DNA from 3 places in the Nocardioides campestrisoli genome. Region 1 is predicted to be linked to each of the others. Evidence: predicted binding sites of a transcription regulator. Region 1 holds the regulator's gene; each other region holds the start of a gene.
The links. Region 1 encodes LexA, which represses DNA repair genes until DNA is damaged. Its sites were predicted from a motif close to TCGAACANNTGTTCGA; they were not measured.

Region 1 (9,997 bases):
CTCGACAGGCTCGGACGCGGGGGCGTCGGTCTTCAGGGCCTCGGCCTCGCTGATCTCGACGATCGGCTCGTAGGAGCCGGTCTCGAGGTGGCGCTGACGCTCGTCGGCGGAGTAGATGCCGAGCATCGAGCGGTCCTCGAAGGACATGTAGTCCAGCGCCAGGCGGCGGAAGATGTAGTCCATGATCGACTGCGCCATCCGCACGTCCGGGTCGTCGGTGAGGCCGGCGGGCTCGAAGCGCAGGTTGGTGAACTTCGAGACGTAGGTCTCCAGCGGGACGCCGTACTGCAGGCCGATCGACACGGCGATCGAGAAGGCGTCCATCACGCCGGCCAGGGTCGAGCCCTGCTTGCCGAGCTTGAGGAAGACCTCGCCGAGCTCGCCGTCGTCGTGCGCACCCGAGGTCATGTAGCCCTCGGCGCCACCGACGGTGAACGACGTGGTCCGGGAGACGCGCGACTTCGGCAGGCGCTTGCGGGTGGGGGCGTAGACGACCTTCTCCACCACGGTCGGCTCGACCGCGGCGACGGCGGCCTTGGCGTTCGAGTCGGTGCCCTTGTTCTCGCCCTTGCCGCCCGACAGCGGCTGGCCGACCTTGCAGTTGTCGCGGTAGACGGCCGTGGCCTTGAGCCCCAGCTTCCACGACTGCAGGTAGATGTCGGAGATCTCCTCGACCGTGGCGGTCTCGGGCAGGTTCACCGTCTTGGAGATGGCGCCCGAGAGGAACGGCTGGCAGGCCGCCATCATCCGCACGTGGCCCATCGGGGCCAGCGCACGCGCACCCATCGCGGTGTCGTAGACCTCGTAGTGCTCCTGCTTGAGGCCCGGCGCGTCGATCACGTGACCGTGCTCGGCGATGTAGGCGACGATCGCCTCGACCTGCTCCGGCTGGTAGCCCAGCTTCTTCAGCGACCGCGGCACGGTCTGGTTGACGATCTGCATCGAGCCGCCGCCGACGAGCTTCTTGAACTTCACCAGGGAGAAGTCGGGCTCGATGCCGGTGGTGTCGCAGTCCATCATGAAGCCGATGGTGCCGGTGGGCGCGAGCACCGAGGCCTGCGCGTTGCGGAAGCCGTTCTTCTCGCCCAGCTTGATCACGTCGGCCCACGCCTTGGTCGCCAGCTTGTGCACCCGGCCGTCCTCGGTGTGCAGCACCCGCACCTGGTCGTTGGCCGACTGGTGCTTGCGCATGACCCGCTTGTGGGCGTCGGCGTTGCGCTGGTAGCCGGCGTACGGGCCGACGATCGCGGCGAGCTCGGCCGAGCGCTTGTACGACGTACCGGTCATCAGGCTGGTGATCGTCGCGGCCATCGAGCGGCCACCCTCGGAGTCGTAGCCCAGGCCCATCGCCATCAGCAGGGCGCCGAGGTTGGCGTAGCCGATGCCGAGCTGGCGGTAGTCGACGGTGGTCTTGCCGATCGACTCGGTCGGGAAGTCGGCGAAGCAGATGGAGATGTCCATCGCGGTGATGATGAACTCCACCGCCTTCGCGAACAGCTCGGCGTCGAAGGTGTCGTCGTCCTTGAGGAACTTCAGCAGGTTGAGCGACGCCAGGTTGCACGAGGAGTTGTCGAGCGACATGTACTCCGAGCACGGGTTGGACGCGGTGATCCGGCCCGTCTCGGGGTTGGTGTGCCAGTCGTTGATCGTGTCGTCGTACTGCAGACCCGGGTCGGCGCACTCCCAGGCGGCCTTGCTGATCTTGGCGAACAGCTCGCGGGCGTCGACGGTCTCGATGACCTCGCCGGTGTCGCGGGCGCGCAGCCCGAACTCACGGCCGTCCTCGACCGCGCGCATGAACTCGTCGCTGACCCGCACCGAGTTGTTGGCGTTCTGGTACTGCACGGAGGTGATGTCCTTGCCGCCCAGGTCCATGTCGAACCCGGCGTCGCGCAGGGCGCGGATCTTGTCCTCCTCGCGCGCCTTGGTCTCGACGAACTCGACGATGTCGGGGTGGTCGACGTCCAGGACGACCATCTTGGCCGCACGACGCGTGGCGCCGCCCGACTTGATGGTGCCCGCGGAGGCGTCCGCGCCGCGCATGAAGGAGACCGGACCGGAGGCGGTGCCACCCGAGGAGAGCAGCTCCTTGGAGGAGCGGATGCGGGAGAGGTTGAGGCCGGCGCCAGAGCCGCCCTTGAAGATGAACCCCTCCTCCTTGTACCAGTTGAGGATCGAGTCCATCGAGTCGTCGACGCTGAGGATGAAGCACGCGGACACCTGCTGGGGAGAGGAGGTGCCGACGTTGAACCAGACCGGGGAGTTGAAGGAGAAGTACTGGTTGACGAGCAGCCAGGTGAGCTCGTGCTCGAAGATCTCCGCGTCCTCGTCGGCCGCGAAGTAGCCGTGCTCCTTGCCCGCCTTGGTGTAGGTGTGCACCACGCGGTCGATCAGCTGCTTGAGGCTCCACTCACGCGCGTCGGTGCCGACCGCGCCACGGAAGTACTTCGTGGTGACGATGGTCGACGCGTTGACGCTCCAGAAGTCGGGGAACTCCACTCCGCGCTGCTCGAAGACGGTCTCGCCGGTCTTCCAGTTGGTCTGGACGACGTCGCGTCGCTCCCAGTTGATCGCGTCGTAGGGGTGCGTGCCCGCCGTGCTGAAGACGCGCTGCATCTTCAGACCCCCCTTGTTCACCGTCTTCGTCATGCGGATCTCCTCAGTCCTGGCTTCGTTGCGTCGGTCTGGCGCGTGTTCGGTCTTGCTGGTCGTACGTCGTACGTCGTGCTCTGGGTGTTGCTGGGTGCTCCTGGGGTGGAGCGCCCGGCACGCAGCTTCCCCACTACGTGCCGGGCGGATCGTGGGCCTATCCCGTCGGGACGGGCAGCGGGCGCTCTGCGCGCAGCATGGCGATCTCCGCCTCGAAGTCCTCCGCGCTCTCGAAGGCGCGGTAGACGGAGGCGAACCGCAGGTAGGCGACCTCGTCGAGCTCGCGCAGCGGGGCCAGGATCGCCAGGCCCACCTCGTGGGCCGGCACCTCGGCGACCCCCTCGCTGCGCAGGGCGTCCTCGACGGCCTGGCCGAGGCAGGCGAGCTGGTCCTCGGTGACCGGACGACCCTTGCACGCCTTGCGCACGCCGTGGATCGCCTTGTCGCGGGTGAAGGGCTCGGTGGCGCCGGAGCGCTTGAGGACCAGCAGCTGCATCTGCTCGACGGTGCTGAACCGCTTGCCACAGCTCTGGCAGGTACGCCGGCGGCGGATCTGGCCGCCGTCGTCGGAGACCCGGGAGTCGAGGACCCGCGTGTCGGTGTGCCGGCAGTGCGGACAGTGCATGGGGTCTCCCTCCCTGGGTGAAGTCCGGGCACGCTGAAGAACACCCTGCTAAGGGTTCAACGCCTGTGGACGAGTGTCTGATTCCTGTGGATGAAACGGTTCTCGCTGTGGGGTCCGGGGAAGTCTCTGTGGACTAGATGTGGAGAACCACAACGGTGTAAGTACTAGATGTAGTGGTAACCGTACGTCGCCGACACCACGGGTGCAAGCCGAACGGCCCAACACGCCGAGGCTGTTTTTCACCACCTCCGCTCCCCCGGCAAAGCCGCAGGTCAGGGGCGTGGCGGGCGACCGAAGCGCTCTGGACCACCGTCGCGACGCACCTGTCACAATGAGGAGGTGGCGACCGGGAAGCGTGCTGGAGCGAGGCGAGCGGCGCCCAGGCGTTCCGGCCCCTCGGTCAACACCAGCATCGCCGCGCTGGCAGCGGGGATCACCGCCTGCGTAGTCGCCTGGGGATACCTCGTCTACACGGCCATCGACTTCGGCACCTCCGCCCGGAGCGGGAGCTCGACCGGATGGGCGCTGCTGGCACTGGCCTCGCTCGGCGCGATGGCGTGCCTCTTCGTCGGGCTCCTGCTCGCCTCCCGGCTCAGCGCAGCGCTGGGGCTGGCGCGCAACCCCGCGCAGGGCGGGGACGAGGACACCGAGGAGCCCACACCCGGCCCCCAGCCGCCGCCCCGGAAGCCCGGCGGACGACGCGCCGCCCGCTGACCAGAGACGAAGAGGCGGGGCCCGCAGGCCCCGCCTCTCCTCTTCCCCGCTCCGCCGGCCGGGGTCGAGTCGACCGGCGGAAGCTATTCAGTTGTGGGTCTGTGAGATGAGCGATCCGGGCGTCAGCCCTCGAGCGGGACGCGGAGCTCCTGGCCCAGCATCACCACGCTCGAGTCGAGCGCGTTGAGCTGCTCGATCTCGTTCATCACCGCGCGCACGTCGCCGTCGTCGGCGATCTCGGCCGCGATCCCCCACAGGGTGTCGCCCTCGTCGACCATGACGACCTGCGTCGCGGGCGCGACGCCCTCCTTGTCGGTCGCCACCGAGACGGCGCCGAAGACGACGCCGGCGACCAGCACGGCGACCAGCGAGGTGAGGAAGACGACCAGACGACCGCGGCGGGTGAGCCGCACGGAGCCCTGTTGGCGACGAGCCTCAGGCCGCACCGCGCCGCGCTGGACGGGCACGGCGGGCGCCGGACCGCAGGCGGCCGGGCGCAGCTCGTGCACCGTCGCGAGGCGGACGGGGTGCTCGAGGGTCATGGTGCTCATCTGGGACCTCCTGGGGAAGTGGCGGTCAGCCGGTGGATCGCTGTCGACCTGATGTCTAGTCGCGACCTCCGACAGTCCTGCTGGGAGCGACTGGCGGGATGGTCTCGATCAGACGTTCGATCGAACACATGTGCGACGTTAGAGCACCTGTTCGAACGAATCAAGCATCTGGGCGAACAACTGTTCGAAGGGCGTGTCGCACCGACACCGGCTACGCGGGGCCCCCGGCCATGACACAGGGGATGTCACCAGTTTGAGGCATGCGGGCCGTTGGTCCCGCGCATAGCGTCCTGCACATGCGCGATCTCCTGACCACCCCCATGGAGACCATCGAGGCCGACCTCGCGGCCTTCCATGCCGCGGTGTCGAAGTCCCCGGTCTTTACGACCAGCGACGAGCCGGACGCCACGGTCTACTGGTCCCACCTGCCGCTGGCCGCGTGCAACGTGATCGCCACGGCGCGGATCGCCTCCGCCGACGTGCCCACGCGGGTCCCCGAGCTGCTGGAGCCGTTCCGGCAGCGTGGCCTGCCGTTCCAGTGGGTGACCACCCCGGAGACCACCACCCCGGCCTTGGAGGCGACGCTGGCCCAGGCCGGGCTGACGCCGCACCAGGCGCCGGCGATGCACGTCAACCTCGAGCACCCGATCGACCCGCTGACTCCCGAGCACGTCTACATCGACGTGGCCTGGCCCGACCACACCGAGCCCGCCGCCGCGACGATCTTCGCCGGTCTCGGCCTCTCGGCCTCGGCCAGCGCGAGCCACCTCGGCTTCCTGGACACGCTCGACCCGGCCGACCACCAGTTCTTCGTGGCTCGCAGCATGTTCACCGGCGAGCCGCAGGGGGCCGGCAGCTCCCACCGTCGCGACGGCAGCGTCATGTTCGGGAACGTGACGACGCTGGCCCAGGCCCGCGGGCGCGGGATCGAGCACGCGCTCACCGGCACGATGATGAACCGGGCCCGGGAGACCGGTGCCGGCACGGCCACCGTGATCGGCACCGACTCGACGTACCAGGCGCTGGTGGCACTGGGCTTCCGCACCGGCTTCGAGCTGGTCACCTGGGGCTGGACGCCGGAGGACTGACGACACGCGGTCTTCGAACACCTGTTTGAAGTAGGCCTGCTGGAGCACTACGGTGAGGGCACGAGCCCGCACCACCCCCAGGAGGCACCAGGATGGCGAAGACGCGCGAGACCAGCGGCAAGGTCGTGCCGATGCCGGACGGTCCTCCGGACGCCACCGGGCTGACCCCGCGCCAGCAGCGCATCCTCTCCACCATCAAGGACTCCTTCGAGCAGCGCGGCTACCCGCCGAGCATGCGCGAGATCGGCCAGGCGGTCGGGCTGACCAGCTCGAGCAGCGTCGCGCACCAGCTCAAGGTGCTGGAGGAGAAGGGCTACCTCAAGCGCGACCCCAACCGGCCCCGCGCCCTCGAGGTCTTCCTGCCCGAGATGATGGCCGCCCGGCGGGCGATGGGCAACGCCGACGAGGCGAGCGTGGACCCCACGGGGATCGGCGACTCGATGCCCGCCGCGCAGTACGTCCCCGTCGTGGGCCGGATCGCCGCGGGCGGGCCGATCCTCGCCGAGGAGCGGGTCGAGGACGTCTTCCCGCTGCCCAAGCAGCTGGTCGGCGACGGCACCCTGTTCCTGCTCGAGGTCTCGGGCGACTCGATGATCGATGCGGCCATCTGCCACGGCGACTACGTGGTGATCCGCCAGCAGCCGGAGGCCGCCAACGGAGAGATCGTCGCGGCGATGATCGACGGCGAGGCCACGGTCAAGACCTTCCAGCGCAAGGACGGCCAGGTCTGGCTGCTCCCCCACAACGACGCCTACGAGCCGATCGACGGCACGCACGCCACGATCCTGGGCAAGGTCACGGCGGTCCTGCGCCGGATGTGAGGGTCGTCGCTCGTGTAGCCTCACCGGCGATGCGCCGAAGCCGACGAGACCAGCACGACCGCGGGCGCGGGTCCCGCGGAGAGCCACCGGCGCCCCCGGCACCCGAGCTCTTCCGGACCCGGCCCGACGACCGGTTCAAGCTGACCGCCGACGCCTCCACCCTGGTCCGCGACCTCGGTGAGCGGAGCGCCGAGACGGGCTGGCTCTCCCCGCTCGGCTACAACCTGACCATCAGCCACAGCCACCGGTTCGTCTGGTACCGGGTGGCCAAGGTGGCCACCCGCACGGTCCGGCACCACTTCGCCGCGCACTCGGTGACGATGGACGTCGACCACGCCATGCGGATCCACTACCCGACGTCGACGTTCTCGGACTACTTCAAGTTCGCCTTCGTCCGGGACCCGCTGGACCGGTTCGTCTCCGCGTGGCACGACAAGGTCGTCAACCACAACTACTTCCGGTTCGACGCCGCGACGTACAAGCGGATGCAGGACGTCGTGGAGTTCGCGCGGTGGGTGAGCACCCAGGACCTGGCCGCGGTGCCCGGCACCGACCAGCACCTGGCCCTGCAGACCAGGCTCGTCGACCTCAGCCAGGTGGACTTCGTCGGGCGGCTGGAGTCCTTCGACCGGGACTTCGCCGAGGTCTGCGAGCAGGTGGGCGCCCCCGCGGTGCCGGCGAACCCGCAGAACCAGACCGCCGCCCCCGGACAGCGCCGGGAGGCCTCGGCCGAGCTGGAGAAGTGGGTGCGCCGGATGTACCGGCGCGACTACCAGATCCTCGGCTACTGAGCCGAGGCCGCGAGCCGGCTCAGCGCCTTGCGCACCACCTGCGGGTCCGTCGTCGTCCACATCGGCGGCAGGCTCGCCTTGAGGAAACCGCCGTAGCGAGCCGTCGCGAGCCGGGAGTCCAGGATGGCGACCACCCCACGGTCCGACGTGGTGCGGATCAGTCGCCCGGCACCCTGGGCCAGCAGCAGCGCCGCGTGCGTGGCGGCCACCTGCATGAACCCGTTGCCACCGGCCCGGTCCGCCGCGCGCTGCCGGGCCGACATCAGCGGGTCGTCGGGCCGCGGGAACGGGATCCGGTCGATCAGCACCAGCTGACAGGTGTCGCCCGGCACGTCGAGGCCCTGCCACAGGCTCAGCGTCCCGAACAGGCAGGTGTGCGGGTCCTCGACGAACTGCCGGGAGAGCTCGGGGAGCTGAGCCTCCCCCTGGACCAGCGTGGTCAGGTGCGGCAGCCGCTCGCGCACCACCTCGGCCGCGGCCTCCGCCGCCCGCCGGGAGGAGAAGAGACCCAGCGCGCGACCCCCCGCCGCGTCGACCAGGTCGACGATCTCGTCCAGGTGCGCGGGGCCGAGCCCGTCCCGTCCCGGCGGGGGAAGCTGTCGCGCCAGGTAGAGGATGCCCTGGCGGCCGTAGTCGAACGGCGAGCCGACGTCGAGACCGCGCCACGGCAGGGCCTTGTCGTCGGCGGCCTGGGGCGCCCCGGTGTCGATCCGCTCCGAGGGCTTGAGCCCCACGCTGCCGGCCACCGAGCTGAAGTCGCCGCCGAGCATCAGGGTGGCGGAGGTGAAGACCACCGTCTTGTCGGTGAGCAGCCGATCGCGCATCTGCGCCCACACCTGCAGCGGCGCCACCGCCAACCGGGCGGGCATCCGCTCCCGGGCCTCGTTGAGCCACAGCACGTCGGCGTCGCTGCCCGCGGCCATCCGCTCGGCGGTGACGAAGACCTCCTGGGCCAGCCCCTTGGCCTGGGTTCGGGCGGCGTCCGCGTCCTTGGCGGCCTTGTCCTCCTTGCCGAACGCCGAGACCACCGCGCGTGCGGCGTCCCGGACCAGCACGAGGGCGTCGCTGAGCTGCTCGCTCGCGGAGTCGATCCGCCCGCCGGGGGTCATCGCCAGCGCGTCGGCGAGCGCCTCGGCAGCGTCGGCCAGGTCATCGGCCGGGTGGGAGGTGCTGGTCTGGTCCTCGACGAAGCGGGAGGCCCGGCGGGCCGCCCGCTCGACGTCGGCGACGCTCAGCTCGTCGGTGGCCGCCTGCGTGACCCGCGCGGTCAGCTCGTGCGCCTCGTCGATGACCACCACGTCGTACTCCGGGATCATCGGCACCCCCTCGATCGCGTCGATCGCGAGCAGCGAGTGGTTGGTGACGATCAGGTGGGACTGGGCCGCCTTCTCCTTGGCCCGCTCCGCGAAGCACTCCTGGGCGAAGGCGCAGCGGGCCGCGCCCAGGCACTCGCGGTGGTTGACGCTGACCTGGCGCCAGGTCCGGTCGGTGTGCCGGGGCGCGTGGTCGCGCTCCCCCGTGCCGCCCTGCTCGGACTCCTTCTCCGCCCAGGCGCGCAGCTCGAGCACCTCGGCGCCCATCGAGCCCGCGGGCACGTCGACCAGCACGCCCTGCTCGTCGGGCACACCCTCGCGCACCCGGTGCAGACAGGCGTAGTTGGAGCGCCCCTTGAGCACCGCGTACGACGCGTCGAGCCGGTCCCCGACCGCCTCGACCAGCCGCGGGATGTCCCGCTCGACCAGCTGGTGCTGGAGCGCCAGGGTGGCGGTGGCGACCACCACCCTGGTGTCGTGCAGGAGGCTCGGGACCAGGTAGGCCAACGACTTGCCGGTGCCGGTGCCGGCCTGGACGAGCAGGTGCTCGCCCTTGGCCATCGCCTCGGCGACCGCGTCGGCCATCGCGACCTGACCGTCCCGCTCCTGGCCACCCAGGGCGGTGACGGCGTCGCTCAGGACCTTCCGGACGGAATCAGGCACCCGTGAACCCTAGTCGGGACCGCCGACGCTCAGACGACGGCACCGGAGTCGTCGGGGGCCCGCTCGACCTTGACCTTGGTCTCCTTGCTCATCGGCCACCGCTCCTGCAGGTAGGTGACCAGTGGGGTCGCGGTGAAGACCGAGCTGTAGGTGCCCACCACGAGGCCCACGAGCAGGGCGATCGCGAAGTCGCGCAGCGAGTCGCCGCCGAGGACCGCGAGCGCGGCCAGGATGAACATGGTGCCCAGACCCGTGTTGACCGTGCGCGGGAGCGTCTCCACCGCGGCCTTGTTGGCCATGTCACGGAAGAGCTCCCCGGGCTTGGAGCCCCGCCAGCGCTCGCGGATCCGGTCGAAGACGACCACGGTGTCGTTGACCGAGAGACCGATGATGGTCATCGCCGCGGCCAGGAAGATGCCGTCGATCGGCTTCTGCAGCCAGGCGAAGAGCCCGACCACGATCAGCACGTCGTGGGCCATCGCGATCACCGCGCTCAGGCCGAAGGTCCACTTGAACCGGATGGCGAGGTAGATCAGCTGGGCCGCGAAGGCGATGCCGAAGGCGATGATCGCCTTGTCCCGCAGCTCGTTGCCGAAGGAGGCGCTAATCGCCTCGTCGCGGACCTCCTCGGCGTCCCCGCCGATCTCGGCCAGCGCCGTGCGGATCTCCTCCGCCTCGTCGTTGCTGATCTCGCCGGTGCGGACGGTGATGTTCTCCTGGTCGGACTGCTGGACCGTGGCGGTCTCGAAGCCCGCGTCGGAGACGGCGTCGCGTGCCTCGTC
Region 2 (9,997 bases), 650 kb from region 1:
AGGCGTGGGTCCGGTTCTCGCTGCACCCGTGGCAGCGCTCCACCGACGACGCCGTGGTGGTCGAGTGCCCGATCCACGACCGTCGCTCGGTGCGCAGCTCCTCGGGCCACACCGAGGAGCGGCTGGTGGTGCTGATGGACCTCACCCTGGTCGGCCGCCGGATCACCTGCGAGATGACGCTGAGCCGCCGCGACGAGATGGGCTTCCGGATGCTGATCGGGCGCGAGGCGCTGCGCCAGGGGTTCCTCGTCGACCCCGCGCGCTCCTACCTGGGCGGGCGGCCCAAGCGCGGGACCCGGCGGAAGAACCGGGGACGACCGGCAGGGAGCGGCACGTGAAGCGCGTCGCGCGGGACTCGTTCGCCATCGGCCAGGTCCGGATCCGGCCCGGCAGCGCCCGGGAGCTCGAGCTGCCGGTCACCCGGCTGGTCACCGGCGCCGACGTGAGCCTGCCCGTCCGGGTGCTGCACGGCCGGGAGGACGGCCCCACGGTCTGGATCAACGCCGCCACCCACGGCGACGAGCTGGTCGGCGTGGAGGTCGTACGCCGGGTGCTCGCCGGCCTCTCCGCCAAGACGCTGCGCGGCACGCTGATCGCCGTCCCGGTGGTCAACGTGCTCGGGGTGATGACCGGGGACCGCTACCTGCCCGACCGACGCGACCTCAACCGGTCGTTCCCCGGCTCGCCGCGCGGCTCGCTGGCCTCGCGGATCGCCCACCTGATGATGACCGAGGTGGTCGCCAAGTGCTCGGTCGGCATCGACCTGCACACCGGCTCGGACCGGCGGACCAATCTGCCCCAGGTGCGCGCCGACCTCGACGACCCGGTCACCCGCGAGCTGGCGGAGGCGTTCGGTGCCCCGGTGATGCTGCACGCCAAGCTGCGCGACGGGTCGCTGCGGCACGCCGCCGGCCAGGTGGGTGCCACCGTCCTGCTGTACGAGGGCGGGGAGGCGTGGCGGTTCGACGAGTGGGCGATCGCCGCCGGCGTCGACGGCGTACGCCGGGTGCTCGGCCGGCTCGGGATGATCGACGAGGACGCCTCCGGCGGCTTCACTCCTGCTGACGGCGCCGGGGCCGCGGCGGGTGGCGGGGACACTTGTGGCGAGGACCCCCTGGTCAACGTCGAGTGCCGGGAGAGCACCTGGGTGCGGGCCCGGCACACCGGCTTCCTGCACCTCGACGTGACCCTCGGCCAGCGGGTCGAGGAGGGCGACCGGCTCGGGCACCTGTCCAACTCCTTCGGGCGGACGCTGCGGGTGATCCGGGCGCGCCGCGGCGGCATCGTGATCGGTCGGACCGAGGCGCCGCTGGTCAACTCCGGGGACGCCGTCGTGCACATCGCCACGCCTGCCTGAGTCGGGGGCGCCGGAGGGGTGTGCCCGACGGCGTCCGAGCCCTAGGCTGACGCATGGCCATCGCACGCTTCCCGACCATCGTCCTGGACTGCCCCGACCCCGACGCCCTCGCCTCGTTCTACGCCGCGCTGCTGGACTGGGAGATCCATCCGGACGAGGACGGGGGCTGGATCGACGTCCGTGCCGACTACGGGCAGAGCCTCTCCTTCCAGGGGGTGGCGAACTACGTGCCGCCGGTCTGGCCGGGGCAGGAGCAGCCCCAGCAGATGCACCTCGACGTGGTGGTCGACGACCTCGACACCGCGGAGAGCGCGGTCCTCGGGCTGGGCGCGACCAAGCACGAGCACCAGCCGGGCGAGAGCTTCCGGGTCCTCCTCGACCCGGCGGGGCACCCGTTCTGCCTCTGCCTGAGCTGACAGACGGGCTGCCCAGTCGGGAGCCATCCGGGCGGCACCTGGGCGGCACCTGGGCGTAGGTCTACGTCCGTCGGTGGTAGCGCAGGGACCCGTCGGGGTGCTGGGTGGTGGTGAAGGCGGGGTCGTGGGCACGTTGGTGGTGCCAGGGACACAGGAAGAGCAGGTCGTCCAGGTCCGTATTGCCGCCGTGGCCCCAGGGATCACGCCCGTGGTGGGCCTCGCACCAGGTCGAGGGGACCGAGCAGCCCTCGGCCCCGCAGACCCGCTGGGTCAACGTCTTCGCGGTCCGCTGGCTGTCGGTGAAGAACCGCGACGCCCGACCCTGGTCCAGCACCTGCGACTTCGCGCCCAGGACCACGGGGATGATCTGCGCCTGGCAGGCCAGCCTTCTGACCTGTCCCGCCGAGAGGGTGGTGACGTCCTCGCCGTTGCTGAGGATCGACCCCGTGCCGAGCCCGCTGCGTAGGGCTTCCAGGCTCATGGTGACCAGCACTCGGGTCGCCGACCCGCCGTGCGCCGGGACCCTGCTGGGGTCGGCGGCTTCGAGGAATGCGCAGAAGGCCTGCCCGTGCAACCGCTCCTGGGGCAACCGCAGACCCGTCGCGGGATCCCGGTGAGGAAACGCCCCCAGACCGGTGGCGGCACCGGTGTCCTTGCCGTCGTCCTGCTTCGGCGAGGTCCACGCCTCCAGATACGTCTTCAACCGCGCCGCCATCTGGTCCGGGATCCGCGCGGCCACGTCGGTGGCGCCGTCGCCCCGCTTGCGGAACGTCAACCGGGTGGCCGCGTTCGCCCGCCGCTCGGCCCGCTCCAGGACTTTGCGTTCGTGCTCCTCACAGGTGGCCGGGGCGACCACCGCCAGGATCTTCGCACCGAGTGCTTCCAGCTGGGCGGGGGTGAACACACCCGCGCACTCCACCAGGTGTGCTTCCGCGCGGGCGAGCACGTCGTCGGGGACCTCCTCACCCGGGAGCGGGTCGATCACCAACGCCTCCAGCGCCTTCACGATCACCCTGGCTTGGGGCAGGTTCACCGACCCGTCCTCCAACCCGGCACCCACCAGCCGCCACCGCGAGTCGAGTGCCTCAGCGAGCTTCTCCGCGGCCCGCGCGGACCCGTACCCGCACCGGGTCCGGCCCGCCACCCAGGTCGCCGCCGACTTCGCCCCATCACCCTGCGCCACCCCACCGGGCGCACCGAGGATGCCCAGCACCCGCATCCGCAGCCGCTCCAGCTGGTCGACTTGACGCGACAACCCCAGCAGCACCTCCCGCTGCTCACCCTCCGAGAGGAACGAGGGGTCCGCGCCCTTGGCGCAGTCCAGCGCCTCGTCCACCAGCCCGACCGCGCGTGCGATCGGATGCCCCACACCCGCCTGCTCCCACATCCCAAGGACCCCCGTCCCGACCTACCGAAGACCCCCGATGAGTCCCCGACAGACCCCAGTCAACCGGGCACCACTGACAAGACAGACCCCCAGCAGCACCCATTCCCACACTGTGGACACATGTTCGAAAAAGGGCAGACTGACCACTTCGCTACGCTCCCCAGATGGACCGCTCGATCGCTGCCTGGCGCCTCCGGACGCAGCACCTGAGCGCGCCGCACGCCGGGTCCGCGCTGGACGTCGTACGCCATCTCCTGGGCGTGCAGGCGGAGAACCCGAGCCAGTCGGCCTGGGCAGTGGCGACCCGCACCCAGGCACCTGACCCAGCCGACTTGGCCGGCCTGCTCGCGTCCGGTGACGTGCTGCGTACGCACGTGCTCCGCTCGACCTGGCACTACGTGGCGCGCGAGGACCTCGACCCGCTGCTCGCGCTGATGTCCCCGCGACTGCGCGACCTTCCCGGCGGGCAGCTGCGACGCGACCTCGGTTTCACTCCCGCCGAGATCGACCGGCTGGGCCAGGTGGTGGTGGAGACCGTGCGCGCGGCACCACACCGGACGCGATCGGAGATCGCCGCCGCGATGCACGAGCAGGTGCCCGACCTAGCCCCGCGTGCCACGGGCCGGATGACCGGCCTGCTGCTGGCAGGCCTGGAGATGGACCGCCGGATCTGCAGCGGGACACCGCGCGAGGCCGGCGCCGGAAAGGACCCGGAGCACACCTATGCCGCCTGGGAGGACCGGATCGGTTCCCGGGTCGAGCTCGACGAGGAGGGCCTGAACGAGGCGGTGGCGCGGCTGGCCTGGCGCTACCTGGTCGGGCACGGGCCTGCGACCGCCAAGGACCTCGCCTACTGGGCCACGCTCACGCCGGGACAGGCCACGCGTGGGATCGCCGCAGTCCGCGACCGGCTCTCCTCCTTCGAGCACGACGGGCGGACCTTCTGGCACCCCATCGACCACGATCCCCCGCCCGACCCAGCCGCCGCAGAGCCCCGGGGTCACCTGCTCCAGGTACTCGACGAGATGTACCGCGGCTACCAGGACTCCCGCTGGGTGCTCGACCCGGACGGCCTGGTGCCGCGCGGCCGGGAGACCGCGATCGGCATGGCGCTCGTGGCCGGTCAGCTCGTGGCCGGGATGAAGCGCACCCTGGAGGCCGAGCGGGTCCGCTTCGACCTCACACCGCACCGCGCGCTGTCGGCGCACGAGCTCTGCGCCATCGACGAGGCCGCCACCCGGTATGGCGCCTACCTGGGCAGGACACCCGTGGTGCGGGTCACGGGATGAGAGGAGTCAGGTGAGGCGAGTCGTGCGGCTCACGTGTGCGAGAGCGCCTCCGGGGCGTCCGGCAGCTCGAAGCCGCCCTCGTCGACGTAGCACCAGAACCACTCCTCGCCCGGCTCGTAGGAGCGGATCACCGGGTGCTGGGTCTCGGTGTAGTGCGCGGTGGCGTGCCTGCCCGGGGAGGAGTCGCAGCAGCCGATGTGTCCGCAGTCCTGGCACATCCGCAGCTGGACCCACTGGGTGCCGTCGCGCAGGCACTCCAGGCAGCCGTCGCCCGACGGCGCGGCGGCGAAGGTGAGCTGGGTGGCGTGGACACAGGGATCGGCCATGTCTTCGAGTGTGCGCTCGCGTCGGTGGCGGTGTCGAGGGCCGGGAGCCGGCTACTCGAACGGCCGCCACTCCTCCGGCGGGTCCTCGCCGGTGCGGCCGTCGACCGCCTCCCGGAGCAGGTCGGCGTGCCCGGTGTGCCGGCCGTACTCCTCGACCAGGTCGAAGAGCAGGCGGCGCAGGCTCGCCGGGGTCCCGTCGGGCCCGGTGACGGCACACGGGTGGTCGAGGCCGCCCGCATCGAGCGCCTCGCCGACCCGCTGCCGCGCCCGTCGTACGGCGTCGTCGTAGCGCCGGTAGAGCTCGGCGGCAGCGTCCGAGCCGGCCGAGGTGAAGTCCCAGTCGGGGTGCTCCTCCCAGTCGGCGGAGGCCCAGGGCTCCCCCGGCGAGGTGCCGGCCAGCTTGCTGGTGAACATGTGGTCCTCGACCAGCGCGAGGTGCTTGAGCAAACCGCCCAGGGTGAGCGCCGAGGACGGGAGGGCGACGCGCAGCCCGGCCTCGTCGAGCCCGTCGGCCTTCCAGCGGAAGGTCGCGCGCAGCCGCTCCAGCGAGCCGAGCAGGTGCTCGGCCTCGGTGCCCGCGAGCGGCGGCTCCCACGGGGGCTGCGGTTCGAGCGACGGGGTCGCGGCGTCCTCCATCTCCCGGACGCTAGCCCTAGGCTCCCGTCATGGGTACCCCCCAGCTGTCGCGTCGCGACGCCCGGCGGATCGCCGTCCGGGCGCAGCTGCTGAGCGCGGACCGGCCTGAGACGGTGCTCGACACGGTGCGGCACCTCGGCTTCCTGCAGGCGGACCCGACCGAGGCCGTGGCCCGCAACGCCGACCTGGTGCTCTGGTCACGGCTCGGTTCCGGCTACGACCGCCGCGAGCTGGAGGAGGCGGTCGGCACCGGGCAGCTCGTCGAGCTCGACATGCGGTTGCGGCCCGCCGAGGACGTCGCGCTCTACCGCGCGGAGATGGCCGCCTGGCCGGGACCGGGCCCGCTCAAGGAGTGGCAGGTGCGGACCCTCGGCTGGCTCGAGGCCAACGACGCCTGCCGCCGCGACATCCTGGAGAAGCTGTACGACGAGGGTCCGCTGCCGGCGAGCGCCCTCCCGGACACGACGGCGGTGCCGTGGGAGTCGAGCGGGTGGACCAACGACCGCAACGTGCGCAGGCTGCTCGACCTGATGGCTGCCCGCGGCGAGGTGGCGGCGGCCGGTCGGGAGGGCCGGGTCAAGCTCTGGGACCTGGCCGAGCGGGTCTACCCCGACGTCCCGGTGGTCCCGCTGCCCGAGGCGCTGGCCGAGCGCGACCGGCGGCGGCTGCGCGGGCTCGGCATCGCCCGGGCGAAGAGCCCCAAGATGCCCGGCGAGCCGGACCACGTCGGCGAGGCCGGCGTCCTGGCCACCGTCGACGAGGTGCCGGGCAGCTGGCGGGTGGACCCGGCGTATCTCGACGACGGGACGACGTTCCGCGGCCGCACCGCGCTGCTCTCACCGCTGGACCGGCTCGTCTTCGACCGGCGGCGGATCGCGGAGCTGTTCGGGTTCGACTACCAGCTGGAGATGTACAAGCCGGCGGCGAAGCGGCGCTGGGGCTACTGGGCGATGCCGGTGCTGCACGGCGACCGGCTGGTCGGCAAGGTCGACGCCGTCGCCGACCGGGAGTCGGGCGTGCTGCGGGTGCACACGGTGCACGAGGACGAGCCGTTCAGCAAGGCGCTGACCGGCTCCGTCGACCGGGAGCTGCGGGATCTCGCCGGCTGGCTCGACCTGGAGCTGGAACGCGGATGAGGGACGTCCTTGCGCGGCGTACTCCCCTCACCCGCGTCGCAGGCCCTAGTCTCCGGCCATGACCACGCACCCGGACGCGCCGGCCGCACCCCAGACCCGGCAGCGCCCGGGGTGGCGGGTGTTCGTCCTCTCCGCGACGTTGATGGTCGCCGGGATCGTGATCGCGTTCGCCAGCTTCACCTATGCCGGGTGGTGGTGGAACGGGGGCGGCGCCGAGGTGCCGCGGGACGGGAGCAGCCACGAGGTGGCCGTCTTCGAGCCGGGGAGCGACTACGCGCTGTGGAGCGAGCAGTGGCTGATCGACCCGGAGTGCGAGATCGTCGACGCCACCGGCAACGCGGTGGAGCTGCGGGCCGTGCCGCCCTCGGAGCGGACCACGGTCGAGATGCAGGGCGTCGGCGATCCCGAAGTCTCGTTCGTCTTCACCGCCCCGGAGACCGACACGATGACCGTCACCTGTGCCGCGATCGAGTCCAACCCGGTCGTGGCCGTCGAGGTGGGCCCGGCCCCGATCGGCCTCTACGTCGCCCTGATGAACTGGGGTCCGGGCTTGCTGGGCGTGGGTCTGTGGCTGGCGGGCGTGGCGGTGCTCATCTACGGCGCCTGGCACCACGTGCCGACGCGGCGGCAGGACGCCTGACGCCTCGGCCCGTCTCCGGGGAACACCCGACCGGCTCGCGAGGTTGTCCTCGCATGCGGATCGAGATCTGGAGCGACGTCGTCTGTCCTTGGTGCTACATCGGCAAGCGGCGGATGGAGACCGCGCTGGCCGACTTCGGCCACGCCGACGAGGTCGAGGTCGTGTGGCGCTCCTTCCAGCTGGACCCCACCGCCCCGCGTACCGGCGGTGAGCGCTCGGCCGAGATGCTCGCCGTCAAGTACGGCATGAGCCCCGAGCAGGTGCAGCAGGCGCAGGCACAGATCACCGAGACGGCCGCCGCCGAGGGGCTGGAGTACCGCCTCGACGAGACCCGGCACGTCAACACGGTCGACGCGCACCGGGTCATCCACCTGGCGCTCGCCGAGGGCGGCCCCGAGCTGCAGGGACGGGTGAAGGAGGCGCTCCTGAAGGCGTACTTCACCGAGGCCCGCAACGTCGCCGACCCCGCCGTGCTGCGTGAGGTGGCAGTGGACGCCGGGCTCGATGCCGACCGGGTCGACGCGGTGCTCGCCTCCGACGAGTTCACCGCCGAGGTCTCGGCGGACATCGAGCAGGCGCGCCGCTACGGCGCCACCGGCGTCCCCTTCTTCGTGATCGACCAGAAGTACGGCGTCTCCGGCGCCCAGCCCGCCGCCGCGCTCGCGGAGGTTCTCACCAAGGCGTGGGAGGAGTCGCGGCCGAGCCTGAGCATGGTGGACGGCGGAGGCGACGTGTGTGGGCCGGAGGGTTGTACGCCGTAGTTGGGGCGAGCCTCGGGGCGCGTGAGGCCACAGTCGGGTCTTCCACGAGGACGGCACAGGGCTGCGTCACTTCGCCGCGAGCCGGACGCCCGGACCTGTAGCCCGCCCGGATCTGCCGCGACCGTTGAGCCTCTGCACGTCTGGCGTGCAGCACGTTCGATGGACTGGGGGCGTACGGCGCCCAGACGAGGGTAGGTACGGGCCGACGGCGCCGGACGCCGAGCTCGTCGCGCGCGCAACAGATGTTTCTAGACGCGGCTGCCTACGCGGCACACGCTGATGGGTGCGTTGGTCCGCGGGCAGGCCTCATGTTTCTGTCAGCATTCCGACGTGAACCTGACACAGATCAGTGCGGCTTTCGAGGACGCAGGCACTCCGCTCATCCGCACTGACTTTGCCAGCGACTCCGCATGGTCCGTCGTTGTCGAACAGGTCACCAAGCCGGTCGACTTCGATGACCCCGACAACACTGACCCAGGCGACGACGGATACGTGCCCTACGTCGTCATCGTCGACGACCCAGAGTTCACAGGTGTTGACGGCCCTGCGCTAGCAGAAGCACTCCCCACCATCGAATCGGGCGGGTACGTACTCCTCGCCGACGCGCGATGCATGGAGGAGGCTACCGCCGGCGGCGAGCTCACGCTCGCGTACGTCGACCTCTCGGTCTCGGATCCGGAAGACGCCGAACTATTCAACTCCTTCATGGGCCGCACGTTCCGGTGCGCGGTCGCTGAGATCGCCTCGATAGAGGCCAATCTCTCGATCGCCAACATGGACTTTCACGAGTTTGCTGACAACGCTTATCCAGACGGCGTCTTCCGGGGCTTCGCCGACTAGCGTCCGCGCGTCCCGTCGTCGGACCTGCCCATTCGCCCGCGTTGGACGCACGCCGCCTGTCGGTTTCCGCGATTAGGCTGCCGAGCGTGACGGACCCGGACTTCGATGCTCGTCTGACGCGGCTCATGAGTAACTTGGATGAGACCCTGAACCTGCTGCTTAACCACGGTGAAAATCACTGGTTCAAGTGGGCTACTTCGTGCCGGGCTGCGTTGCATAACAACGACGCTGCCGCTTTCGATCGTGTGCTTGGTGCGTTCGGCGGCATGGGGACTTTCAACGACCTCTGGATCCTGAGCGTCAACGGTCACGCCGTCGAACCGGACCAGGAAGCGACGGTCAATGACCGGCTGACCGAGCTGCGCTCATTGATCTGGGATGACGCGATGGCCTTGAGGCACGAGCTACGAGCGTCGTCGTAGGCCCGCTACGAACGTCCGTTTGCGACCCGCCAGGGTCGAGCGGCGCTGCGTCATTCCCCCGCGAGTCGGGCCCACGGGTCTGCCGGTGTGCGCCTGATCCGATTTACTCTCGCGGCATGGACGAGCACGCCAGGCGGGTCTACGCACCACTTCTTGACGCATGGGACGACTTCGAGCAGGGACGGGCGACCCTGTTGGACCTGTCTCGGTTAACCGAGCAAGCGTCGGAGGCATTGGACAACGCAAGCGCTCCATTGCCTCAAGAACTCCGCGAAGCCGCCGCAGACCTGGAGTACGCGCATTACGCCAACGAGCGAGAAGAGCATCTGTCGGCTGGCAGGCGCATCCTCGGCCCGCTATTGATACAACTGGAATCCTGACCCAAAACGACCGCACCTGCCGCGACGAGTGCGTCCTCCCCCCGCTAAGGGGAGCCCGTGCCCAGCCGCTCGCGCCGGTGACTGTCTGCGCACCCACAGGACGCGCTGCACGTATTCACTCGAAGGCTCGTATGCCGACGCGACAAGCCGACTCTCGGGAGATCCTGGGGAAGGTGGAAGCGACACGGTGGAACTCACCCCAACCTGAGCAGGAGGGTGCAACGTTCCTTAGGTGACAGGTCCCAGGGGAAGTCCCGACCGAGGCGGGAGCGGCGAGTGGATGACCAGGAGTTCACCGAGTGGGCGGTCGGGTGCCAGCGCTCCCTGCTGCGTTCGGCCTACCTGCTGACCGGAGACCTGCACCGCGCCCAGGACCTGGTCCAGGAGGCGCTGGTCAAGGTCGCGCT
Region 3 (9,997 bases), 1.7 Mb from region 1:
TGCAGGTGCTCGAGCGCTCCCGCTACGGCCGACCGGAGTCGGCGCCCGCGCCGGAGACGAGCTGGCAGCGGGACCTGGCCAAGTGCACCGAGGCGATCACGGCGGGGGTCGGACCGCATCGGGCCCGAGTGGCCAGATGGTGGCCGGCCTCGCTGGTGCGCCGTCCTGCCGACCGTCCGGTGGGGCTGACCGCCGCCGGGCGTCCGGGGTCCACCGACCGGGTGGACTGAACGGGCTGGGTCAGAACCCGCCGGTCTCCCGCCGACGCCGCCACCGCTGCTCCATCCGCTCCATGAAGGAGTGGTCCGCGCGGGAGGCGCCGCGACCGCGCGGCTTGCGGCCGGCACGGCCGCCCTGGATCACGCTGAAGCCTTGAGGGCTGTCAGTGAAGGGGGCGGGCTGGGCCGCCGCCTTGCCGGGGCTGCGCAACGAGGTGACCACGATCGTGGCCGACGCCAGCATGACCACGAAGCCCACGACTCCGACGATCGGCATCGGTGCGATGGCGCCGGTCATCATGATGGCCACGCCCAGGGCGAAGACGCAGCCTCCGATCACGGCACGTCGTCGGGCGGCGCGGTGGAAGGCGGTTCCCCGCAACGTGTGCGCGAACTTGGGGTCCTCTTCGACGAGAGCTCGCTCCATCTGCTCGAGCAGTCGCAGCTCTTCTTCCGAGAGCGGCACGTTTCCTCCCGACCGGTGTGATGCGCGGCACATCCGCATTTGAAGTCTAGGCAGCGCTTGCCCACCACGGTAGCCGCTGGCGAAAAAATGATCACCACCGCCTCACCCGATCAGGGTCGCCGGCCGCACCGCCCCGGAGCCGAAGCGTCTGGACGCGGCATCGACCGCCCGGTCGGCCGCCTCCCAGCCCTGGTCCCGCTCGCCCAGGACCAGCTGTCGCTGCACGCGCTCCCGGGGCAGCAGACCCTCCACCCGGACGCCGACCAGCCGCAGCCGGGCACGCTGCAGGCCGAGCGCGTCGAAGAGCCGCACGGCCGTCCGGTAGACCTCGACGGTGACGTCCGTGGCCTCCGGCAGCGTCCGGGACCTGGTGATCGTGGTGAAGTCCGCGAACCTCACCCGCAGCGTCACCGTCCGGCCGGCCACTCCCGCGGTCCTCATCCGCCCGGTCACCCGCGCCGAGAGCCGCAGCAGCTCGCGCAGCACCTGCTCCCGGTCGTCGGTGTCCCGGGCGAAGGTCTCGTCCGCCCCCATCGAGCGGTCGGGCTCGTCCGGGCCGCGGCGGGCCACCACCTCCCGCCGGTCCACCCCCCACGCCATCTCGTGGAGGTGGGCGCCGAGGCGAGGCCCCAGCGCCCGCTGCAGGGTCCGGACCGGGGTGTGCGCCAGGTCAGCCACGGTGTGCAGCCCCAGCCGGTGCAGCAGCGCCTGGGTCTTCTCCCCCACCCCCCACAGCTCACCCACGTCGAGCGGGTGCAGGAAGGAGACGACCTCCTCGGGGGCGACCACGAGCACACCGTCCGGCTTCGCCGCCCGGCTGGCCAGCTTGGCCACCACCGGCGTGGCCGCGATCCCCACCGAGCAGGTGATGCGCTGCTCGTCGTGGATCCGGGCGCGCAGCCGCTCCGCGATCTCACGCGGCGTCCCCAGACGACGGGCCGCTCCGGAGACGTCGAGGAACGCCTCGTCCAGGGAGACCACCTCGACCAGCGGGGTGACGCTGCGGAAGTTCTCCATCACCGCGGCCGAGACCCGGGCGAAGGTGTCGAAGTCCGGGGCGATCACCACGGCGTCCGGGCACATCCGCCGTGCCCGCGTCATCGGCAGGGCAGACCGCACCCCGTACCGACGGGCGAGGTAGTTGGCCGAGAGCACCACGCCTCGGCTCCCCCCACCCACGATCACCGGCACCCGTGCCAGCTCCGGCCGGTCCCGCACTGCCACGGAGGCGTAGAACGCGTCCATGTCCACGTGCAGGATCGGGGTTGCCGACCGCCCCGTCACCGGGACACCCCCAGGGGGGTCGGGTCAGCGCGACGCCAGGGCGTGCAGCTGCGTGGCGAGCGGCCGGTACTCCGGGCGCCCGGCCACTGCTCGCTCCAGCTCGACCAGGGCGGCCGTGGCCCCCGGCTCGAGGTCGAGCAGCGATCCCGGAACCAGGTCGGCGAAGACCCGGACGGCTTGCACCTGCGTGGGTCCGAACCCGGCGGAGCCGAGGAGGGCGAGCAGCTCGTCGTAGGTGAAGCGACGTCCTCCGCGGCCCTGCCCGGCCTCGTCCAGCAGGTCGCGGGCCTGCTGGAAGTGGCCTGCCATCGCCCGGGCCACCACCGCGGCGTGCCGCTGGGCGACCAGCAGGCTGAGCGTGCCTCCGGGGCGAAGCACCTCGGCGAGGACCGAGAGCGCCGCGGAGGAGTCCTCCACGACCTCCAGCACCCCGTGGCAGAGCACCACGTCGGCGCTGGCGGAGCCGAAGGTCTCCACCAGGGACGAGAGCTCACCCTGGCGGCCGGTGACGGAGACCTCCCGCTCGCGGGCCCGCCGATCCAGGGCAGCGAGCGCGTCGGGGCTGGGGTCGACCACCGTGACCCGGTGACCGAGCTCGGCGACCCGGACCGCGAAACCGCCGGTCCCGCCCCCGATGTCGAGGACCTCCAGCCCGTCCGCGCCGGCGAAGACCGGCTGCAGCGCATCCCAGACCACCGAGCGGCGCGCAGCACTGCGGCGCTCGCTGGGTCGGTCGCTGGATCGTTCCTCGGGCCGCTCGTTCGCTGGCATGGGACACACCCTAGGGCGTGCCCTTCCACGGTCATCCCGGACTCCCGGGGCTCCGGTGCCACAAGGCACGGGAGGGGACCTGGGGTCCTGCGCCCAGGGCCCGGCTGAGCGCCCCGGCGCTCGAGGCCTCCTCGCCGGCCGGCTTGATGTCGGCGTAGGGCGACATCTGGAAGCCGCTGCTGTGCACCAGCACCCGGCGGTGCTCGGGCTGGTCTCCGGTCTCCGGGCGCTGGTCCAGCACGGCCCGCACACGGGCGAGCCCTTCCTCCGGCGAGCCCGCCGACTCCCAGAGCGGGAGCAGAGCAGGCAACGACCAGGCGCCGGTGGCGCGCACCGAGACCCCGCGCCGGCCGGTCCGCCGCAGCTCGCCCCGGACCAGCAGCAGCCAGGACCCGAAGACCGTCGAGGCGTAGGAGCTCTGGGCGTCCTCGAAGAACGTCGCGTCCACCGGTCCGGTGGCGTCGTCGAGGGTCAGGAAGATCACCCGGCGCCCCGATCGCACGGGAGGGGTCTGGGTGGCGACCTTGACCCCCGCCACCCAGATCTCCGACCGGCTGCGACGGGCCAGGAGGTCCTGGCTGCGGGTCACTCCCAGCGCCTCGAGCAGTCCGGCGTAGTCGTCGACGACGTGCCGGCTGACGTCCAGCCCGAGGATCTCCAGCTCGGCGGCCACCCGCTCGGCGGGGGTCAGCTCCGGGAGCCCGGAGGCCTGGTCCGCGCCGGGCTCATCGCCCAGCGAGAGGGCCAGCTGGACCGACTCCACCGGTGCCGTCCGCACGACCCGGGACTGGGCGGAGGCCTGCTGCCACACTCCCGTCCGGGTCAGTGGGTCACTGCTGTTGCGGGTGGCCGCCCCCGCGACCCGGCTGGCCGCGCGGTCGGGTGCCGAGCGTGCGGCGAGTCCTCGCCCGCGCCCCGAGCGCTGGGAGACCCGGGCGTGCCGGTCGAGGTCGGCCACCTGCAGCAGCAGGTCGCGCCTGGTCGGCCGTCCGTGCGAGCGCACGTCCTGTCCGGCGTCGGTGATCCGATGGAGCTCGTCGAAGGCTCCGGCCAGCACCAGCCTCTCGGCCACGGGCCGGGAGACCGCGGCGCGGTGCCAGAGGTCGGTCAGCGAGGAGAACGGCCGGGCCGCGACGATGCGGGCGGTCTCGACCTCGCTGATCCCCTTCACCTCGCTCAGCGCCAGCCGGATCGCGTAGCCGGCCGGGTCCTGCGGGGACGGCTCCACGGTGTAGGCGGGACCGGAACGGTTCACGTCCAGCCCCCGGATCCCGATGCCGAACTGCCGGGCGTCGTCGAGGATGAACCGCTTGGGATACATCCCCGGGTCGTGGGTGAGCACGCCGGCGAGGAAGTGGGCCGGCCAGTGCGCCTTGAGCCAGGCGGACTGGAAGGTGGGCAGGGCGAACGCCGCGGCGTGGGCCTTGCAGAACCCGAAGGAGGCGAAGGCCTCCAGGACCTTCCAGACCCGGGCGACCACGTCCTCGGAGTAGCCCCGGGCCGCCGCCCGCGGGCAGAACCACTCCTTGGTCGACGCCATCCCCTCGACGTCGCCCAGCGCCCTGCGCTTCTCGTCGGCCTCGGCGAAGGAGACCCCGGCGAAGCAGGAGATGATCTCGATGACCTGCTCGTGGAAGACGACCACGCCATGGGTGGAGGAGAGGATCGGCACCAGGTCCGGGTGCAGGTAGGTGGGCGATCGCCAGCCCTGCTTCACCTCCAGGTACGGGGTGATCATGTCGCTCTTGACCGGCCCCGGCCGGAAGAGCGAGATGTCGGTGATGATCTCCTCCAGCGACTCGATCCCCGACTTGCCCACCAGCTCCCGCTGCCCCGGGGACTCGATCTGGAAGACGCCCAGGGTCCGCGCCGAGCTGACCAGGTCGAAGGTCCGGGGGTCCTCGAAGGGGACCTGCTCCCGGTCGTCGAGGTCCAGCTCGACCCCGTCGACCCGGGCGATCTCGCCCACCGCGTGGGCCATCGCCGACTGCATCCTGATGCCCAGCACGTCTAGCTTGAGCAGGCCCAGGTCCTCCACGTCGTCCTTGTCGAACTGGCTCATCGGGAACCCACCGTGGCTGGCCTCTACCGGCGTGCGGTCGAGCAGCGTGGTGTCGGAGAGCAGCACGCCGCAGGGGTGCACCGCGATGTGCCGAGGCAGGCCGTCGAGCCGCTCGACCAGGCCGAAGAAGAGGTCCAGCCGCTCCTCCCCCAGACCGCTGGCCCGCAGCTCGGGCAGGTCCCGCAGGGCCAGCCGGGCATCCCGGGCACGCACGTGCGGGAACGCCTTGGCCATCGCGTCGACCTCGCCCGGCGGCATCCCCAGCGCGGCGCCCACGTCCCTGACCGCGTGCCGGACCCGGTAGGTCTCCATCATCGAGACGCAGACGCACCGCTCCGCCCCGTACCGGTCCAGGATCGCCTCGTAGACCTCCAGGCGGCGGGCCGACTCGACGTCGATGTCGATGTCCGGCAGCGACTGCCGCAGCGGGGAGAGGAAACGCTCCATCAGCAGGTCGTGCCGCAGCGGGTCCACTCCCGAGATGCCGAGCAGGTAGTTGACCAGGCTGCCGGCGCCCGAGCCCCGGGCAGCGCACCGCACCCCCATCTCGCGGACCAGGTCGGTGACGTCGCCGACGGTGAGGAAGTAGGAGGCGTAGCCGAGCGAGGCGATGACCCGGAGCTCGTCGTCGAGCCGCTTCCAGATCCGCTGCCGTGGGGCGTTGCCGTAGCGGGCCCCGATGCCCGCCTCGCACCGCCCGCGCAGGATCGCGTCCGCCTGGGACTCGCCCGCCAGCCGGGCCACCGGCACGCCGAGGCCACCCGTCACCTCCAGCTCGGGGAAGTGCACCTCCCCGATCCCGAGGTCCGCGCGAGGGTCCAGGGCACACCGCTCGGCCACGGCCCGGGTGCCGGCCAGCAGCCGGTCGACCTCGCGCTCCCCCAGCCCGGCCAGCCGACAGACGTCGTCGGCGATCTCGCGCATCTGCCGACCGGACTTGAGGAACCCCTCCGCGTTGCCCCGGTCGACGTGCCGGGGGTCCAGCGGCACCAGCCGGCGCGAGGCGTCCAGGACGTCCACGGTCGGGGCGTCGCGGCGGTCGGCGTAGCGCACCGCGTTCGTGAGGACCGCACCCAGCCCCATCTCCCGGGAGAGGGAGGCCATCCGGGCCGCGTGCGGGGTGGACCCCGGCCCCCAGCCGTGCGCCGAGCCCCCGAGGCGGTGGGAGACCAGCTCGACGAGCAGGTTCTGCCGGGGCACCAGCTCACGCCAGGACTCCACCACGGCGTGCGCGAGGTCGTCGCGGCGCCGGGTCACCATCGCGCCCAGCTCGGAGCCCGGCCCGAGCAGGACCAGCACGTCGCCCTCGGCGAGGTGAGGAGCGAGCAGCGCCCGGGTGGCCACCGGACGGCCCCGCTCGCCGGCGAGGTGGACGGCCGAGACGAGGCGGCACAGGCTGCGCCACCCGGAGCGCCCCTGAGCCAGCAGGGTGACCCGGGGGTGGTGCTCCTCCCGGAACGCGCCACCACGGACCGGGGTGCGCCGACGCGGGCCACGGGGCGGCGCACCCTGCTCCCAGGACCCGGAGTCCCAGGACGCCGGGTCCCAGGATCCTGGGGCCACGGCGAGGTCCACGCCCAGCACCGGGCTGAGGCCGGCCGAGGCGCACGCCTTGGCGAACTTCACCGCCCCGTACGTGCCGTCCCGGTCCGTGAGCGCGAGGAGGTCCATCCCGTGCTCGGCGGCGCGTTCTACCAGGGCCTCGGGATGCGACGCTCCGTACTGGAGGGAGTAGCCCGAGGCCACGTGCAGATGGGTGAAGGGATCAGGCGACACCGGTCCGACCACCCGGTCCCGTCATGGCCAGCAGCCGACCCGGGCTGCTGGTGTGCGGCATCAGGCCGAGCGCCGACTCGACGACGGCCAGGAACCGGTCCGCGTCCCGGACCAGGTCGTCGGCCTCCCGCTCGCTCACCGCCCGGGAGGAGCCGGCCTGGGCCGCGGCACGCTTGCCCGCACCCGCCGCGAAGAAGGTCGCCCACTCGGTCAGCTCGGGCGCCACCTCGGCCAGCAGCACCCAGGCGTTCTTCTGCCGGCGGCGCGCCCCGGGCGCCGGGTGCGCCCGGGCCGCCAGCAGGGCGGCAGCGGACTGGAGCGCCGCGACATGGGCGCAGGCGTAGCGTCCCGGGACGTCTCGCGAGGTCATCGCCTCCTGCAGGGACTCCGCGGCGCGCGCCAGGTAGGAGTGGGTGGTCGCGGGCAGCAGGTAGGGGTTGGTTGCCTCGGTCCTGTCCGTCATCAGTCCACGCACCCGACGAGCTGCCACCGACCGCTGCTTCCGTCGAAGGAGAGGTCGAAGACGCCGGCACCGGCAGCACCCGGCGCAGCGCCTCGGCCTGCCTCCACCCGCCAGACCTCCCGCTCCACCAGGAGGTCGTCCTGCTCGCGCGTCGGGACGGCCTCGCCCCGGACCGCCACGGCACCGACGGACTGCCACCACGGGGCCGTCTCCACCCAGTGGGCCACCACGGCCCGCACCTTCCACAGCCGGCCCCGCCACAGGAACTGCTCCGGCCCTTCCGGACCGGGTCCGGGCACCGGGCCCCTCCGCACCTCCACGGGATCGTCGTACCGCCGCATGGCTCCTCCTCAGAAGCATCGCTCGACCCCACCGCCGACCTCGGTGACAATGGGATCGAGCCGCTGCCACCGAGGTCGCTTCGAACATTTGTTCGAACGAGACCAAGGTACACCCGCCCCCCGACAGCGGGTCAAGAACGAGGACGGCGCCTGCTGCGGACTCCCTCGCCCCCTCGTCCGGGCAGGCTCACGCCGCCCCGGCCGGACACGGCACCGGGACGGACGGAGGCGGGGAGGAGGCTCAGGACTCCCGGACGAAGCGGTGGGTGTCCTTGTGGAACAGGAGCACCAGCAGGGCCAGGCAGAGCACGACGATCAGCACCGCCATCACCACGAACAGCGTCGGGATGCCGCTGGCCACGCACACCACTGCCAGGAAGACGCCGAACAGGGCGATCACCGCCAGGGAGATCCGGGCCCACTCGAAACCCTCCACGAAGAACGCGAGCAGCACGCCCACCAGCATCGTGAAGACGACGAACGAGGTCACCGCCACCGGCACGAAGGCCGGCACCGCCAGGCTCGCCTCGACCGCCTCCAGGCCGCCGTCGCGCAGGATCCGCCGGGCGCCGGCGTTGCCCTCGGCCCACGAGTTGAGCAGGTCCTGCTCACGCCACCAGGTCAGCACGGTGGTCACCCCCGCCACCACCACCAGGGCGAGTGCGACACGGGTGGCGAGGATCACCGAGAGCGGGCGGACGGTCATGGGACTCCTGGGGTCGTGACCTGGCAGGTCGATGACTTCGCCCCACCCGCAGGTCGGCGTCGGGCAGGGCACGTGGCTAGGGTCGCACCATGGCGACCGAGCACGCATCGATCACGGCGTTCCGCGACGAGCACGCGCGGCGCAACGGTACCGGCGAGGTGGTCGTGCTCCCCGACTCGGCCCACACCGCAGCACTCGCCGCGGCCGCCCTGGGCTGCGTGGTGGGAGCGATCGCCAACAGCCTGCTCTTCGACGCCGACGGCGAGCCCGTCCTCGTCCTGACCTCCGGCGCGCACCGGGTCGACGTGGACGCCACCGCCGCCCGGATCGGCGTGCCCCGCCTGGTCCGCGCCACCCCCGACTTCGTCCGGCGGCACACGGGCCAGGTGATCGGCGGCGTCTCGCCGCTGGGCCACCCGGCCCCGGTACCCACCTTCGTGGACACCTGGATGCGCCGCCACGACACGCTCTGGGCGGCCGCGGGCCACCCCTCCGCCGTCTACTCCACCACCTACGAGGAGCTGGTCGCGATGACCGGTGCCCGGGAGATCGAGGTCGACTGATGGAGATCTGGCTCAACCCCGCCTGCAGCAAGTGCCGGACGGCGGCGGCGACGCTCGACGAGGCCGGCGTCGGCTACATCGTGCGCCGCTACCTGGAGCAGCCGCCCACCCCCGAGGAGCTCGGAGAGGTGGTGACCAGGCTCGGCGTCGAGCCGTGGGACCTGGCCCGCCCGAAGGAGGCCCGCGAGGACGGCCTGGACCTCCCCCGGGACCCCGAGCACCGGCACGAGTGGCTGGTCGCGCTCGCCACCCACCCCCGGGCGATCCAGCGACCGATCCTCACGGCCGCGGACGGCACCACCGTGGTGGGCCGCGACCCGGAGTCCCTGGCCCAGGTGGTCACGGCCCAGGCCCGGGCTGACGCACGGTCGGCGCACCCGGAGAGCTAGCCTCCCACCCATGCGCGTCGTGGTGGTCGGAGGCGGTCTCGGCGGCATGGCCAGCGCGGCCAGGCTCGCCAAGCTCGGTCACGAGGTGGTCCTGGTCGAGCGGTCCGCGGACCTCGGCGGCGCCCTCGGCACGGTCCGCGCCGGCGACCACACCTGGGACGCCGGCCCCACCAAGACGCTGCTGCCCGCCGTGCTCCGGGACCTGTTCCGCAAGTCGGGGCGTCCGCTGGAGCGCGAGCTCGAGCTCGTCCCGCTCGCGGCGATCCGTGAGCACCGCTTCGCCGACGGCAGCACGCTGCGGCTTCCCGCGGGGTCGCGAGCGGCCCAGCGATCAGCCTTCGAGGAGCTGGCCCCCGGCCTCGGCGACCGCTGGACGTCGTACGTCGACGCCCTGGGCCAGGACTGGGAGCTGCTGCGCCGCGACTACCTCGAGCGGCCCTGGGACCCGGGCCTGGCCGACCCCGGCGCCGTCCGGCGGCTGGCCAGCCGGCAGACCCTGCGCTCGCGCCTGCGCGAGGCGCTGGGCGAGCAGCGGCTCCAGCAGGTCGCCGCCCACCCCTTCACCGTCGACGGCCACGACCCGGCCCGCGTCCCGGCCTGGCTCGGCACCGTCTCCTACGTGGAGCAGAAGTTCGGCGCCTGGACCGTCCCCGGGGGGATGGCCCAGGTCGGGGAGGCCCTGGCCCGACGGCTGGCCACCCGCAAGGTCGAGGTGCTCACCGGCACCTCCGCGCACGACGTGGTGGTCCGCTCCGGACGGGCCGCGGCACTCTCCACCTCCGCCGGGGAGCTGGACGCCGACGCCGTGGTGTGCGCCGTCGACCCGACCAGGCTCCCGACCCTGGCCAGGCACGTGCGCCGGACCCGGAGCACCACCCCGCCGTCCCTGGTGCACCTCGGACTGCGCGGCGAGGTGCCCACGCTCGACTGCGAGGTGGTGCTGCACGGGGCACCCGAC

Region 2: a site for LexA is predicted at 3,273-3,288, ahead of H8838_RS18910 (HNH endonuclease signature motif containing protein). Genes of this name have one in related genera too.
Region 3: a site for LexA is predicted at 7,462-7,477, ahead of H8838_RS08210 (DUF6504 family protein). Genes of this name have one in related genera too.

What each region holds. Positions count from the first base shown of each region.
Region 1 is NZ_CP061768.1:3,363,681-3,373,677, forward strand. Features, by position in the region: gene H8838_RS15795 (vitamin B12-dependent ribonucleotide reductase) at 1-2,649, opposite strand, end outside; gene nrdR (transcriptional regulator NrdR) at 2,807-3,274, opposite strand; gene H8838_RS15805 (hypothetical protein) at 3,614-3,988, shown strand; gene H8838_RS15810 (LysM peptidoglycan-binding domain-containing protein) at 4,111-4,539, opposite strand; gene H8838_RS15815 (GNAT family N-acetyltransferase) at 4,836-5,627, shown strand; gene lexA (transcriptional repressor LexA) at 5,720-6,448, shown strand; gene H8838_RS15825 (sulfotransferase family 2 domain-containing protein) at 6,478-7,239, shown strand; gene H8838_RS15830 (ATP-dependent DNA helicase) at 7,233-9,215, opposite strand; gene secD (protein translocase subunit SecD) at 9,245-9,997, opposite strand, start outside.
Region 2 is NZ_CP061768.1:4,009,184-4,019,180, forward strand. Features, by position in the region: gene H8838_RS18895 (ATP-dependent zinc protease family protein) at 1-338, shown strand, start outside; gene H8838_RS18900 (succinylglutamate desuccinylase/aspartoacylase family protein) at 335-1,357, shown strand; gene H8838_RS18905 (VOC family protein) at 1,411-1,773, shown strand; gene H8838_RS18910 (HNH endonuclease signature motif containing protein) at 1,835-3,142, opposite strand; gene H8838_RS18915 (winged helix DNA-binding domain-containing protein) at 3,325-4,449, shown strand; gene H8838_RS18920 (UBP-type zinc finger domain-containing protein) at 4,479-4,775, opposite strand; gene H8838_RS18925 (DinB family protein) at 4,827-5,411, opposite strand; gene H8838_RS18930 (DNA glycosylase AlkZ-like family protein) at 5,441-6,547, shown strand; gene H8838_RS18935 (hypothetical protein) at 6,606-7,187, shown strand; gene H8838_RS18940 (DsbA family oxidoreductase) at 7,241-7,948, shown strand; gene H8838_RS18945 (DUF6924 domain-containing protein) at 8,279-8,788, shown strand; gene H8838_RS18950 (DUF6966 domain-containing protein) at 8,875-9,210, shown strand; gene H8838_RS18955 (hypothetical protein) at 9,327-9,590, shown strand; gene H8838_RS18960 (SigE family RNA polymerase sigma factor) at 9,867-9,997, shown strand, end outside.
Region 3 is NZ_CP061768.1:1,703,814-1,713,810, reverse strand. Features, by position in the region: gene H8838_RS08240 (transglutaminase family protein) at 1-230, shown strand, start outside; gene H8838_RS08235 (DUF3040 domain-containing protein) at 241-684, opposite strand; gene dinB (DNA polymerase IV) at 787-1,968, opposite strand; gene H8838_RS08225 (class I SAM-dependent methyltransferase) at 1,993-2,739, opposite strand; gene H8838_RS08220 (DNA polymerase III subunit alpha) at 2,771-6,577, opposite strand; gene H8838_RS08215 (SAV_6107 family HEPN domain-containing protein) at 6,567-7,040, opposite strand; gene H8838_RS08210 (DUF6504 family protein) at 7,040-7,381, opposite strand; gene H8838_RS08205 (hypothetical protein) at 7,623-8,087, opposite strand; gene H8838_RS08200 (YbaK/EbsC family protein) at 8,177-8,650, shown strand; gene H8838_RS08195 (ArsC/Spx/MgsR family protein) at 8,650-9,039, shown strand; gene H8838_RS08190 (phytoene desaturase family protein) at 9,050-9,997, shown strand, end outside.